Regions from separate parts of the Flavobacterium sp. B183 genome, predicted to be linked through region 3. Evidence: riboswitches for the same ligand, from Rfam matches in the RefSeq annotation. Region 3 holds a riboswitch; each other region holds the start of a gene.
What was found. Region 3 has a riboswitch for cobalamin ahead of M4I44_RS14995 (cell surface protein). Riboswitches for the same ligand answer to the same signal wherever they lie in the genome.

Region 1: linked by a shared signal. The riboswitch ahead of M4I44_RS21215 (TonB-dependent receptor) and the one ahead of M4I44_RS14995 (cell surface protein) in region 3 are both predicted to bind cobalamin.
Region 2: linked by a shared signal. The riboswitch ahead of M4I44_RS00465 (TonB-dependent siderophore receptor) and the one ahead of M4I44_RS14995 (cell surface protein) in region 3 are both predicted to bind cobalamin.

The regions. Positions count from the first base shown of each region.
Region 1 covers NZ_CP097434.1:5,186,656-5,191,480, forward strand. Annotated here, with positions in the region: gene M4I44_RS21210 (YncE family protein) at 1-522, opposite strand, end outside; gene M4I44_RS21215 (TonB-dependent receptor) at 519-2,567, opposite strand; cobalamin riboswitch at 2,682-2,883, opposite strand; gene M4I44_RS21220 (beta-ketoacyl-ACP synthase III) at 3,326-4,309, shown strand; gene M4I44_RS21225 (amidohydrolase) at 4,531-4,825, opposite strand, start outside.
Region 2 covers NZ_CP097434.1:87,579-92,403, forward strand. Annotated here, with positions in the region: gene cobT (nicotinate-nucleotide--dimethylbenzimidazole phosphoribosyltransferase) at 1-84, shown strand, start outside; gene M4I44_RS00455 (adenosylcobinamide-GDP ribazoletransferase) at 142-927, shown strand; gene cobC (alpha-ribazole phosphatase) at 912-1,445, shown strand; cobalamin riboswitch at 1,513-1,716, shown strand; gene M4I44_RS00465 (TonB-dependent siderophore receptor) at 1,743-3,596, shown strand; gene M4I44_RS00470 (YncE family protein) at 3,601-4,653, shown strand; gene M4I44_RS00475 (S41 family peptidase) at 4,717-4,825, opposite strand, start outside.
Region 3 covers NZ_CP097434.1:3,537,904-3,542,728, forward strand. Annotated here, with positions in the region: gene kdpA (potassium-transporting ATPase subunit KdpA) at 1-662, shown strand, start outside; gene M4I44_RS14985 (hypothetical protein) at 818-1,936, opposite strand; gene M4I44_RS14990 (hypothetical protein) at 1,941-2,285, opposite strand; cobalamin riboswitch at 2,567-2,769, shown strand; gene M4I44_RS14995 (cell surface protein) at 3,232-4,521, shown strand; gene M4I44_RS15000 (hypothetical protein) at 4,565-4,825, shown strand, end outside.

The DNA.
Region 1 (4,825 bases), 1.6 Mb from region 3:
TTTGCGTTTTATTTCTAAGGATGTGGTATCTATTTCGGCTACAAATCCAATTTCGGCATTTGGGTCAATGGCAACAGGGCCTGAATACGAACTTACGTAGGCTTTATTTTTGTAGAAAGTGACATATCGGCAATTCGGAATGTCTATTTTTTTGATTCGTTTTGCGGACCATTTGTCGATTACCTCAACCTTATTGGAGCAGTTGATCACCGCATACACTTTATTCCCGTAAATTTTTATATCATTACCCACATCCCCCAGTTCTTTTACTACTGTTGGATTGCGTTCGGAGTAAATATCGGTGGTATAATTCCCGGTTCTGTAATTGAACACGTCAATACTGGCACGGTTCATTCCCATATTACCTTCGTTTAAAAGATAAAATCCTTCTATTTTGCCATCGCTTCTGGGTGCGGCTACACTTTTATCCGAAGAGGGAAAAATAGTTTCTTCTTCTCTACAGGAAACCAAAAGAAGAGCAACAAATAAACTAAGCAGGAATTGGGTACTTCTCTTTTTCATAGTGCAATACTGATTATAAATTTTAAAGTACGGCCCGGCATCGGATAGTTATAAATCACTTCGTACTGCTGATTCAGGGCATTGTTCAATTCGATCGTTCCTTTTATTTTATACTGATGAAAGGAGAACATTTTCTGAACCGCCAAATCATGGGTGTACCAAGGCTGCACTTCATTAATTTTGATATTGTTTACATTTCCGTTGTAGCGTTTTCCTACATATATAAAACTGTAGTTAAAATTCCATGACTTATAATCTGCATTTAATATTCCGGATCCGCTGTGCCGGGGTGTGTAAGGAATCTGATCTCCGTAAGAGGATAATTCCAAACCGGCAAACTTGGTGTAATCTCGACTCTCCGAATACGTATAGGTTAAATGAGTAGTCAGATTTACTTTGCCGAAATGCATTTTCATATCCACAGCCGACTCTATTCCCTTTCCTTTCACCTGCCCGATATTAGTCATCATCCAACGGAATAAATTTCCGGTTGGAGCAGCAATTATTTTATCTTTAGTATTGGTATAATATCCATCGACCTGAAGAGAAAACTGATCCAGGAAACCTTTCTCTACTGGTATGTTGTAGGTAAATCCAATGTCATATTGATTCATGTATTCGGGCCTTAAGGTACTGGAACCGACCATCGTATAATACAAATCATTAAAAGTGGGCATTCGGAACATACGTTTCGCAAAAGCTCTTACATTAAAATCATAAGCTTTAAAAGGAGTGTAACCCAAAAATATAGCAGGAGTAAATTCTGTTTTATCGGGAGCTTTGGCATTGTAACGTACTTCTTCCTGCACGTGCATTCCCACAACGCTGCCCAAAACTTTAAAGCCATCCAGTCTATAGGAACTTGCCAGCGCAAACAAAGCGGTGTAGCGCTCCGGATAAGAGAACAGGGTCTTTATCCCTTTTCTGGTTGCATTAAGGCGGTTGTACTGAAAATCAGTTGACAACGAAACGTCCCAAGTGGGTAGAATCTTGTACAGATTGACTGCTGAAAAATAATATTCCTGTTGGTAATAACTATCGTCAGATTGGGCACCTTCGGTAACTACTTCACCCAGTACACTGGTGGTGTCTCTGGCTACATAATGAGTATAATCATAAGCATATTTTGCCTTAGCCTGAAATTTATATCTTTCGCTAAGATCTTTTATAAAAGTACCCTGTGCAAAAAAATTCTTGTCGTACTGTCTAAAACCATCCGAAAACTTATTTTCTACAATAGCTCCCGGTGCTCCTCTTTCGGAACCGTAATAATACACTTTGGCATCCCAAGTGCCGTTCTTCATTTTCCCATACAGACCAGACTCGAAACGGAATGCTTCTATATCACTATTGTGTCTCGTGGCTGAGGTATCATAAGCCACAGTACCGTCGAGATTGTTTCTTTTGTATCTGAATTTGTATTCGCCATTAGATTTTATGTATTCAGAACTGGCGCTCCAACTTACTTTATCACTTAATTTATGCTCCAATCTAAAAGAAAGGTCATTGTAATTGATGGACATGGTTTTATAACGCAGTAAGAAATTGGTCTTTTTGTTATTCTCAAAAACAGGCCGTTTGGTGCGCAAATAGATAGTAGAAGCTGCCGCAAAATCTTTAGCCGACTGAAATATTTCACTCTTCTGACCATTATACATGGTGAGAGATTCCATATCATCGAGAGAGTATTTTCCTAAATCTGTAACTCCGTTCTGTGCATTTCCTAACTGAATTCCGTCGTAAAAAACACCCACGTGATGCGTTCCCATGTTGCGTACATCCACCGTTTTAAGTCCGCCCAAACCACCGTAATCCTTGATTTGTACTCCGGCAAAATAACGAAGTGCATCGGCAACATTGTGGCTGGCTAAGTTTTCAAGCAGTACTCCTGAGAGGCTTTGTACGGGAATCACTTCCTGATAAGGTTTTGCTTTTAACAGTACTTCTTTCAAAACCCTCAGACTGTCCTTAGTAGTCTGCGAGTGAAGTACGACGGGAGCTAACAATACGAAAAGAAATAAAAGTAATTTTCTGGTCTTACACATCACTGATTTAATTAAATAAACTTCGGGATATGATCGTCAAAAAAGCAATAAGGCAGGATCCCGTTACAAAATAACAGGTCCGTTTATTGTTGTTCAACTTTATTCCACGAAAGTCTTAAACTATGTGATTCCGGCAGGTCTCCTGACTTGTTCCATCTTTAAACAGCCTTCTCATCCCGCAAAGCGGGGCAATGGCATGAGTAACGTTAAAGACTTTTACAGAACTTACAGTAGCGGGTCTGTTCAGGATTTACACCTGATTCCCTTTTAACTGTTTTCTCTAAAGAAAAAACAGACCTTAATCTGGCCGTAAAGATAGAATTATCTTTATAAAAACAAGAGTTAATTAGTTCATATTACACTTTTGACAATGAATGAGACCAAATTTCATTCATTCATTAAAAGAATGCTGTTTTAAATATTCTTCACTTTTTTAAACCTACCCGTAACAAAAAAGCATTTTTGCGACCAATAATAGGTTCAGTTGGATTGCTTTTTTATAAACATTGAAGAACTGAAACAAAATCATTCAAAACAGGAATTGATTTTATTAATAATGAAGTGAAATAGAAATATTAAAAGTAAATTAACAAATCCCGAGATTTTTGCGTCTTTATATTTGTTAAATTGCGCCCCTGTAAATGAAGATGCCCCTCGTACTACATATTCTTCGAAAAACTCTTGTAAAATGGACTGGAGAAAGGTTTTGGGCCGAAAGTCAAAATTAAAAGAACACTAAAAGAGAAACAAAAAATTCAATGAATACAACAAAGGCTTCCATTATTGCTATTGGAGGATATGTACCGGAAACGGTTTTAAGCAATACTGATTTAGAAAAAAGAATAGATACAACAGATGAGTGGATTACCTCTCGAACAGGCATAAAAGAAAGAAGAATATTGGATGACCCTACACTGGCAACCTCAGATATGGCTTCTTTCGCCATTAAAGATTTAATAAAAAATTATGATATAAATCCTCTGGATATTGATTGTTTAATACTCGCAACATCAACACCCGATCATATTCTTACTCCCGCTGCCAGTTTGGTATGCGAAAAAGCAGGATTGAAAAGCGCCTGGGGATTTGACCTTAACGCTGCCTGCAGTGGTTTTTTATACGCACTTTCGGTAGGCGCAAGCTTTATTGAAAGCGGCAGATACAAAAATGTTATCGTAGTTGGTGCCGATAAAATGAGTTCGATCGTTAATTATGAAGACCGAAACAGCTGTATTTTATTTGGCGACGGCGCTGGTGCTGTACTTTTACAACCTACTACAGACGGTCGTGGTATTCATCAAAACATTTTCAGAACAGATGGAACAGGAGCTGAATTTCTTTCTGTACGTGCCGGAGGTTCTCTTTTGGCAACAACAGAAGAAACCATTCAAAACAAACAGCACTTTGTACATCAGGAAGGAAGAACCGTTTTTAAACACGCTGTGAGAAACATGAGCGGTACTTCGAAAGAACTAATGGAAAAAGCTTCATTGACTCCGGATATGGTAGACTGGGTAATTCCTCATCAGGCTAACTTGAGAATTATTCAGGCAGTAAGTGAAGAAGTTGGTATTCCTATTGAGAAGTTTAAAGTAAACATTCAAAGATACGGTAACACTACAGCGGCAACCATCCCGTTATGTCTTTGGGATTTCAAAAACGATTTCAAAAAAGGAGATAATCTTGTTATTACGGCTTTTGGAGCAGGATTCTCCTGGGGCAGTATGTACATCAAATGGTAAATAGTATATAAAAAAATTACGCTAAATTCTTATGCTGAGGTAACTCATCATAAATTTAATATCGATTTCAAATAAAAAAACAATCAGAACCTAGTGGTTCTGATTGTTTTTTTATGCTTGTAATTCAGATTAAACATAAAATCCAAACCATTATTCTTTTGCAGGCAACTGTATCTCTTCTGGTCAGCTTATTGACGGTAAGAAATACGTTTTCATTTTTTTTACAAGCCGGTCATCTGTCCTGCTATCATTTTACCTTTAAAAAACACGCCTTCTCTTTTTGGCAAACGAGCTACCGCTTCGGCAGAACAGCTTGCTTTTACCAAAATAAAATGCGCATCATCCCCCGCTGCCGGCCATACGCGTACACCTGCATCGTTAAGCGGCAACACCTCGTTTGTGGTGGCGATATGCAAAGCACGGCTCAAATTGTACTCGTCTGTCCAGCCATAAAGCTGTGCACATAATTTTGCTTTTTCCAGCATATCACAGGTTCCAAAAGGCATCCAGTGGTCG
Region 2 (4,825 bases), 2.0 Mb from region 3:
ATTGCCTTTCCAATTCTGAAATCAGCTGAAGTTTTTCTGAATGAAATGGCCAGTTTTGAAAGCGCGGGAGTGAGCCGGAAATAGTTTTCACTCTCAGTTTACAATTTTATCCTTTAATTTTGCCTTAATCAATTATCTTAAATGAAAAAAGAACTACATATTTTCTTTACCTGTTTAATGTTTTACACCAGAATCCCGTGCCCTAAAAACATCAATCATGATCCTGACTATTTAAATAAGGCAACACGTTATTTTCCTTTCATTGGTTGGATTGTTGGGAGCATTTCCTTTCTGGCTTTTTATCTTTTCTCGCTTTTTCTCTCTATTGAAACCGCAGTACTTTTGGCTATTATCGCCTCAATATTAACCACCGGAGCTTTTCATGAAGATGGTTTTGCTGATGTTTGTGATGGTTTTGGAGGCGGCTGGACCAAAGAAAAAATTCTGCTTATTATGAAAGACAGTGCGATTGGAGCTTACGGAGCGATTGGTTTAGTTTTACTATTTCTATTAAAATTCAAACTGCTTTCAGAATCCATTTCACTTTTTACTACTAACATTTTTCTAATTTTCCTCTTATTCATTTCGGCCCATTCCTTAAGTCGCCTTGCAGCAATATCAATTATTTTCACACATGAATACTCCCGCGATGATGCGACGAGTAAAAGCAAGCCTATAGCTAAGAAACACAGTTGGAAAGAAATTACAGGTTCGTTCTTCTTCGGACTAATTCCATTATTGGTACTTTCATTTTTTCAATCTGAATTTCTTTTGGCAATTATTCCGGTATTCATCATGCGTTATTTTTTAGCCCGCTACTTCCAAAAATGGATTGATGGTTACACGGGTGACTGCCTGGGAGCAACGCAACAGGTTTGTGAAGTTATTTACTATTTAAGCATTCTTCTGATATGGAAATTTATCTAGTTCGTCATACCGAAACAACCTGCGAAAAAGGGATCTGCTACGGTCAGACCGATGTAGATTTGGCTGTTCCATTCGAAGAAATCTTTAAGGATATTGTCTCGCAATTACCTCCTAAGGCCCTACTCTTTTCAAGTCCTTTGAAACGTTGTACTATGCTGGCAGAATACATTCAGAATACTATAAAACCAGCTTCCTTTATTATGGACGGTCGTTTAATGGAAATGAATTTTGGCGATTGGGAATTGAAAAACTGGGATGCAATTCCTGCGGAAGAACTTAATCCCTGGATGGAAGATTTTGTCACCACACAAGTCCCAAATGGGGAGTCTTTTACAATACTTCATGAAAGAGTGGGTACGTTTTTAGAAGATTATGTTTTCAACCAGACAGCTCCTGTAGTCATTGTCTCACATGCGGGTGTGATCAGAAGTATTTTATGTCATCAGTCCGGATTACCACTAAAAGACGCTTTTACCAATAAAGTAGCGTTCGGACAGGTTATTAAAATAGTGAATTAAATTATCATTTGTTCAGAATCCCTCTCCAAAACGAAAACAAATTTGAAAATTCAATAATTTTAACTTTATCTTTGCAGAAAATTAAGGTTGTGTTCATTCATACACATTAAAAGGGAATCAAGTCATAAATCTTGAGCTGTACCCGCAACTGTAAGCTTTGTTCTGAAAAGAATGCTTGTTGTTAACTACAAAACCACTGCTCGCGCTGACGAATGGGAAGGTAAACAACAAGACGCAAGCCAGGAGACCTGCCTTTATAATCAATATCGAGCTCTCGGGAAAAAGAGTGTAGAAATTATGACTTTGAAAAAACTTTTTGCTCTTTGTTTCTTATTGTTGTGCCAGATTACTGTGGCGCAGAACGATTCTATTACGAAACTTAAAACAGTTGTCGTTTCTGACGCTAATCTTAAAAAATACTCCAATTCACAATCGGTTTTAAAACTAAATGACTCTGTTATTGGCAAAAATGAAGCCTTATTAACGGATTTGTTAAACTTTAATTCGACCATTTATTTTAAAGAGTACGGCCGTGGAATGCTTTCTACAGTTGCTTTTAGAGGTACAACATCATCGCAAACGGCTGTAATCTGGAACGGAATCAACATTAATTCTCAAATGAACGGAAGTACTGATTTTAATACCATTTCCGGATCCGATTATAATTCTATAAGTGTAAAAGCAGGAGGAGGAAGTGTTATTTACGGTAGCGGAGCCGTTGGAGGAACCGTACACTTGAATACGGATCTCGCTTTTTACAATAAATTTGAAAACAGTTTAAGATTGGATTACGGAAGTTTCAACACGATCGGAATTAATTATAAAACAAGTATCTCCAATAAAAAATGGAGTACTCAGATTGGTTTTTCTAAAAATAGTTCTACAAACGATTATAAATACCTGAACCAATACAACTGGAAAGGCGAACAGCGCTGGAATCAAAACGGTCAGTATGATGTTATTACCCTAAGTGCCAATGCAGGATATAAAATCAACGACAAAAACAGTTTAAAGCTATATACCCAAACCTCAAACACAGACCGAAATACCTCATTAGTTTCGGAATCTGAAACTAAAAGTAAATATGTAAATGGTTTTAATCGGAACTTATTGGAATATGATGGTGATTTTGGCAGATTCAAAACCAATTTAAAAACAGCCTATATTTTCGAAAACTATAAATATTATGCCGACAATTCGAGCAATATTTACACTTATGGAAAGACCGAAAACTTCATCTCTAAGGCAGATTTAGGCTATCAATTACTGGAATCGATACAACTAAATGGTATCCTGGACTACAACCGAACTAAAGGATACGGAAGTGGTTTTGGTGATAATGTTAGAGAAATAAGTTCTGCTGCTTTACTTATAAAACAAGATATTTCTGCGGACTGGAAAAACGAATTTGGGGTTCGTAAAGAGTTTACAGACAATTACAAATCACCCGTTCTATTCTCCGCAGGTTCCTCCTATCAATTTGGGAAACTGTACAATTTAAAATTGAATGTATCCCGTAATTTCCGAATTCCAACTTTCAATGATTTGTACTGGGAACAAGGCGGAAATCCTAATTTAAAACCGGAGAGTTCTTATCAGGCCGAAATTGGAAACGTTTTCACCATTAAGAACTTCTCTTTGACTCAGACTTTTTATTATATCAAAATAAAAGATCTATTGCAATGGGTCCCGGGAGCTAATGGTATCTGGTCACCGCAAAACACAGACAAAGTAAACAGTTACGGAGCCGAAACACTATTGAGTTGGAAAAAGAGTTTTGGCAAAAACAACCTGACTGCAAATGCGACGTATGCCTATTCAATTTCAGAAAATGTAGAAACCAAAAAGCAATTGTTTTTTGTTCCTTTTCATAAAGTAACCGCTGCCATCGCTTACTCAAGAAATAACATTTCAGCCAATTATCAATTTCTGTATAATGGATTTGTGTACACACAAGCTGACAATGACCCCGAAAAAATCGTATCGGCTTACACTGTTTCGAACATTGGTGTAGACTACGATTTTAAACTTTTATCTTCTTTCAAAGTAGGCATTCAGGTTTTGAATGTTTGGAACACCTTCTATCAAAGTCTGGAATACCGACCTATGCCCGGAAGAAATTATAACCTGTACTTAAACTTTAAATTTTAAAATAATGAAACTAACTAGATTATTCCTATTAGCATTAAGCGCATCGCTTTTTGTTTCTTGCTCTAATGACGACTCTGACGGACCTAAGGGAGTTTATGATAATGGCGTTTTCATCTTAAATGAAGGAAACTTTACTGACGGTGGCTCCGTTTCTTTCATATCTGACGATTTAAATACTTTCACAAAAGATGTTTACAAGACAGTAAACAGCAGTGATTTCGTTGGAAAATATCTTCAAAACATCTTTTTTGACGGAGACAAGGCTTATATTATTGCCGGTGGATCAAATGTTATTAATGTAGTAGACCGTTATAGTTTTAAATTGATTGCAAAAATTGACACCGGACTTGCTAACCCTCGCTATGGTGTTGTAAAGGATGGTAAAGCTTATGTAACTAATGCTAATACCTATCCTAGCTACACTGACCCGGAAAAAAACCCTAACGCCAATATTGACGATTATGTTGCCGTAATTAATCTAAGCACAAATACTGTTGAATCTAAAATCGAATTGAAAGGTACAGGAAACAGAATTGTGTTAGATAATGGAAAACTATACATCACTGAGCCAAATAACAGCGACAAGTTGTTGGTGGTAAACATTACAACCAAAACAGTAGAAACTGTTACTATTGGTTCAGATGCAGATTCAATTGAAGAAGAAAACGGAGTTCTTTTTATCCTTAGAAAACCTTACGGTGCTGCCGGGGAAATTGTAAAAGTAAAAATTTCAGACAAATCTGTTTCCAAAATTGCTTTACCTGCTAATTTAGGAAATGCTGGTCAATTAGATATTGAAGATGGTAAGATTTATTATACTGCTTCAAGTTCTGTTTATGTTATGAATACTACTGCTACAACAGCTTCTACTACACCAATCTTAACTTCTCCTGTAGGTTATTTATATGGATTTGCAGTAAACGATAATCGTATATATCTTGCTGACGGAGGTGATTTTAAATCAAACAGCAAAGCTTACATCTACAATTTAAGCGGAACATTACAAAAAGAATTAACTGTTGGTGTTGGACCAAACGGTTTCTATTTCAACGATTAATTCCTGTAATTCGTTTAGATTATGACATAAAAAAAGGCTTTCAGAAATGAAAGCCTTTTTTTTTTATTTCAATGCTCGTAAAAGTCCTTCCGGAGCTTTTTCAATATACATTTGATTTTTAATTCCGTCCATTGCTTTAGCATCTGTAAATGCTTTCAGCGTTACCCCACTG
Region 3 (4,825 bases):
CGGCTGGTACCATAACAGGTATGCACGATAGTTATATGCCGTTGTCTTCGATAGGGATGTTTATAGGAATGCAGGTAGATGCGTTTTTTGGAGGGCTGGGTACCGGATGGATCAATATGTTTATTTACCTGATTATAGCCACTTTTATCGGTTCACTGATGGTAGGAAGAACTCCTGAGTTGTTTGGTAGGAAAATCTCGATTAAGGAAGTTCAGGTAGCAGTTTTGGTAAACCTTTGCGCTTTGGCGATTCCGTTACTTTTTTCCGCAATTGCAGTTCATGTTTATTTGTATGTTCCGGAAGCTGTTGAGTGGCTGAGTAACACAGGACCACACGGTTTTACCACCATAGTTTATGAGTATGTGTCTTCGATGGCGGGAAACGGAAGTGGGTTTGAAGGTCTGGCTGATAACACTCCTTTCTGGAATTTAACCACCTCAGTTACGATGCTGGCCGGTCGCTTTATTCCGATGATTGGAGCATTTTTAATCATTGGTTATTTAAGTGCTAAAAAAGCCGTAGTTCCTTCGCTGGGCACTTTGAGAGTTGATTCGGGTATTTTTGGAACCTTATTATTTATGGTCATTATGATTTTAACTGTGATGTCCATGTTTATTGTTTTTGCATTAGGACCTGTACAGGAACATTTGCTAATGATTTAGTAGTAGTGTAATTTTTGTATTAATATAAGACATAGAAGCATACTTGTTTCTAATCAGTTAATTGAAAGAAAAAACAAGTATGCTTTCTTTTTTATAGGATTTCAAATTTTATATTACATCCAATGTGTTTTGTAGGTTATTTCTTTATGGTTCAACTATTCGAGAGAAGGCGATGAATTGCCAAAATTTAATCCCCAATTTACTCCAAAAAGCGCCAGAAGGTTATCTTCTTTTTGAAAGTCCTTTCCAAATGCTCCTGTGATACTTATGTTTTTATCTATCCTAAAACTTATATTACCTACAGATCTTTCGCTTTTTACAGTTCCGTTTCGTTTGATGTATTCATATCCTAAGGTAAATTTTCCAAATTCAAAACTTAATTTACTCCCGAAATCTCTATAATAATTAGTGGTATAAACATTAGTAGAATCCATATTAAAACCATCTTCGATATATCGGCCAATAAACAGAAGATTTGCATAGTTATTGGTAGAACTTTCTTCATCATCCTCATTTAAAATCAGATTAAATTCCCCGGTTAGCCATGATCCGAAACGGTTAATTGTTCCGCCATTTATAGAATTGTCCTTGAAAAGTTCACTATAAGCTGCAGCTGCATCCAGTTTGAAAATTGGTTTGATTATCTTTTCAAAAGGTTTTAAGCGATCTCTTACTTTTTGTTCTTCTAAAAAGAATTTTTCTATAGCTTTTTGTTGTTCTTTTTCATCTACTATTTGAAGTATTTCCTCGGGAATCATTAATGCTTTATCTGTTAATACACGTTGAATATTTTGTTTCGTTTCATATATTTTTTCTTTATCAAAAAAGCGTAACAATGTTGTTCTTGCCCCTATAGAAAAGGTCTGGCGTTTGTTGTCTCCTGCAATAGTTTCAAAATCCTTTTTTAAATAGGCAAAAGAAAGAGTAGTTGTATTTAATCCGCTAAAAGGATTTTGTTTTAAGTTGCCTGTTGCCTTATCTTTCATAACACCTATGTATCTGTCGTAGGTCCTTTTTTTACTTTTGGTATTAATAAAAAAGTAGGGAGTTACTTCTATAGCCATACTTTCACCAAAATTGTTCTGTACATGTAATGCTAATGCTTTTACATTCTCAGGAGTGTATATATCTGTTACTGTCTCTTCTAGCAATTGAAATGCAGGGCTGGTCAAGTTAGACATAGGAAACTCACTTAATGGAACATTTTTTTCCTGTGCACTGCTGTTCCAAATGTTTCCTATTATTATAATTATTAGTAAGTAATAGTTTTTCATAACTTTATTGTTTTGTAAATTGAACGTATGCAAATGCTATAAAAAGCTGATTGTATATTTTCCTTTTTTTGACAGTTAGCTTCTGCGTTTGGTCACCATAAGAAACTTCAATATCTAATCGGGTAGTTGCCATTATTTGGTCAATATTTTGATCGACATGAAATAATGATTGCACGGTCATTTTTTCATTCTGCAGTGTTGAAAGATCTCCCAGAATTACTGAAAATTGATTGTCTGGGTAAGTGGTTACCTCACCTTTTAAACGAATAGCAGCACCAACAATTGCATCAGAACTTATCGCTACATTTAGTGTAACCTGAACCCCTTGAGGGATTTTTACTGTTTCCATAATATTTAAGTTTTAGTTATTTATAAAAGTAACTAGTCAGGATCTTCTGAAATCAAGTATATATACCTGATTTAGGGATCAAAAGGAACTTTTACGGGTATTGTTTTACTTATGAAAATTGAGATTAAAAATAAATAAAGAAGTTTAGTCAGTAAACATGTATCTGTAATTGGTACCATTGGATAGACCTTCGGAAAAAGTTTAAAATTTTGGTAACGCATTGATTATTATTAAAATTTCATTTTTTTATTCAGAATTACGCTATTGTAAAAGATAGTTATATATTTGCGCCAGATTTTGGTCTGTTTTTTCTTAAGAAAAAATGGTTAAAAGGGAATCAGGTGCAAATCCTGAACAGACCCGCTACTGTAAGTTCTATACAAGTCTTTAAACGTTACTAATGCCATTGTCCCGCGTGCGGGATGAGAAGGTTGTTTTAAAGATGGAACAAGTCAGGAGACCTGCCACAATCACATAGTTTAAGACTTTCGTGGAATAAAGTTGAAGAACAATAAACGAAACCTGTCATTTTTATGACGGGATTCTTCCTTATTGCGTTTTTAATTTATACATCCCGGAGTTTTCTTAATTCAATAAGTGATGTATAATACAAAAAGAGAATTCTTATTTATTGTTATCGTTTTTGCTTCTATTCTGCTTCAGTCGGGAGTGTTGTGTAGTTGCTTTTTCTCTCTGAGAGTATCACTTCTGAAAAGGAAATCACTGTTGAATCGGTATTTTCCGAATGCATTATCTGGCGGTGTCTTCCCTTATTTTAATTCTGTTCCAATAAAAAATCAGCACAATTCCAAGGGCTTTTGGCGATGCGGGATTGTGTTCGCTTACAAAGATAACATTGCGCTCTGTTGAAGACTTTAATTGAAACTTCTTTTGTTATTTCTTCAATTTCTCCTGCTTTTACCACTACCAACTAAAACAATACCACATGTACCATAATATTTTCAAAAACTTCCAATCCATATTGTTGCTTATTACAGTACTCTCATTAACCAATTGTTCTGATGATAATGCATCAAATGAAAATAGTAATCCGACACCTGTTAGTTCAGATTTAGCTTTTAGTATGCAGAGATTTACAATTATGACTTTAAATCCAACAATCAGCGCAACAACAGAAGCTACTTACAGTTGGACCATTACAAAAGCACCTTCAGAAAGTTATGCACTAAGTACTACTACAGCAAAGGAACTTTTATTTGTGGCAGCAGAAGCAGGAGTTTATGAATTGGCAGTTACTGTAAATGACAAAGGAAGTATACAAACTCAAAAAGTAGTCGTTACCGTTACAAAAGAAACGAAGGAGTATAAAAGCTACATCTCAAAAGTATTTGAATTTAAACCGGCACCCGGGCAGTTTGTTAACGATCTGCCTATTGCGAATGACGGCGATACTCCTGAAAGAATTTTATCAAGAGCCAATACTTATCTGGCCAAGAAAAATGGTGATCTGGTTTCATTGGGGGCTTTTGGTGGTTATGTTGTTTTTGGATTCGATCATACCATTGTTAATGTTAAGGGTAAACGTGATTTTAGAATTTTGGGCAATGCTTTCTGGGCAGAGGCTAATCCAAATCCAAACAGTACCATGCGTGGCGGAAGTAGTGAAGCAGGTGTAATCATGGTCGCTTACGATAAAAATAAAAACGGGCTTCCGGACGATCAGTGGTACGAGATAGAAGGCGGCGGGCATAAAATGCCTAAAACGATTCAGCATTATGAAATAACGTATTACCGACCTGATCCCAATAAAATTCCGGTGTCGGGCGGAACAACGGGTACAGTAGGTTTTGTCGATATGGAGTATATTTTATGGAAAGACAATCAGGGGAAAAGTGGCTATCTGGTTCAGAATAATGCCTACAATCATTCTTTAGATTACTGGCCAAAATGGCTTAAAGATCAATCTTCTATTACTTATAAAGGAACAAGATTGCCCGATAACGCAGTTGATGAAAGCGGAACGGGAAGTTACTTTGTGCAGTATGCTTTTTTATACGGATATGCAGATAATGCTCCGAACAATGATGATGATTCGGGCATAGATATTAACTGGGCTGTGGACGAAAAGGGAAACAAGGTAGTGCTTCCCGGGATCGATTTTGTGAAAGTGTACAATGGCCTTAATCAGCAGGCGGGATGGCTAGGAGAAACTTCGACAGAAATAATGGGGGCAACAGATTTGCATCTTTCAGGAGAAAGCATTCCCACGCGTTAACCCATTCAAAAATGTATTAAACTAAATTATTATATCAGGAATTATGAAAAAAAACTTTGCCCATTTATTATTATTGGCTTTTGCGGCGGCATTTACCGGATGCAGTGATGACGATAAAAATGATGTCAACACCGGAGAAGGACTCGTCGTACCAATAGCAGTAAAGCTTCAGGATAAATTTGAAGTAAACACCTTTAAAGTTTTGAATATTACAGCTTCAGCTGAAACAAGTAATCCAAATTATCAATGGGTACTTAAAAAAAATCCGGTGAATCAGACTAAAGATTCGATTATAGGAACTACA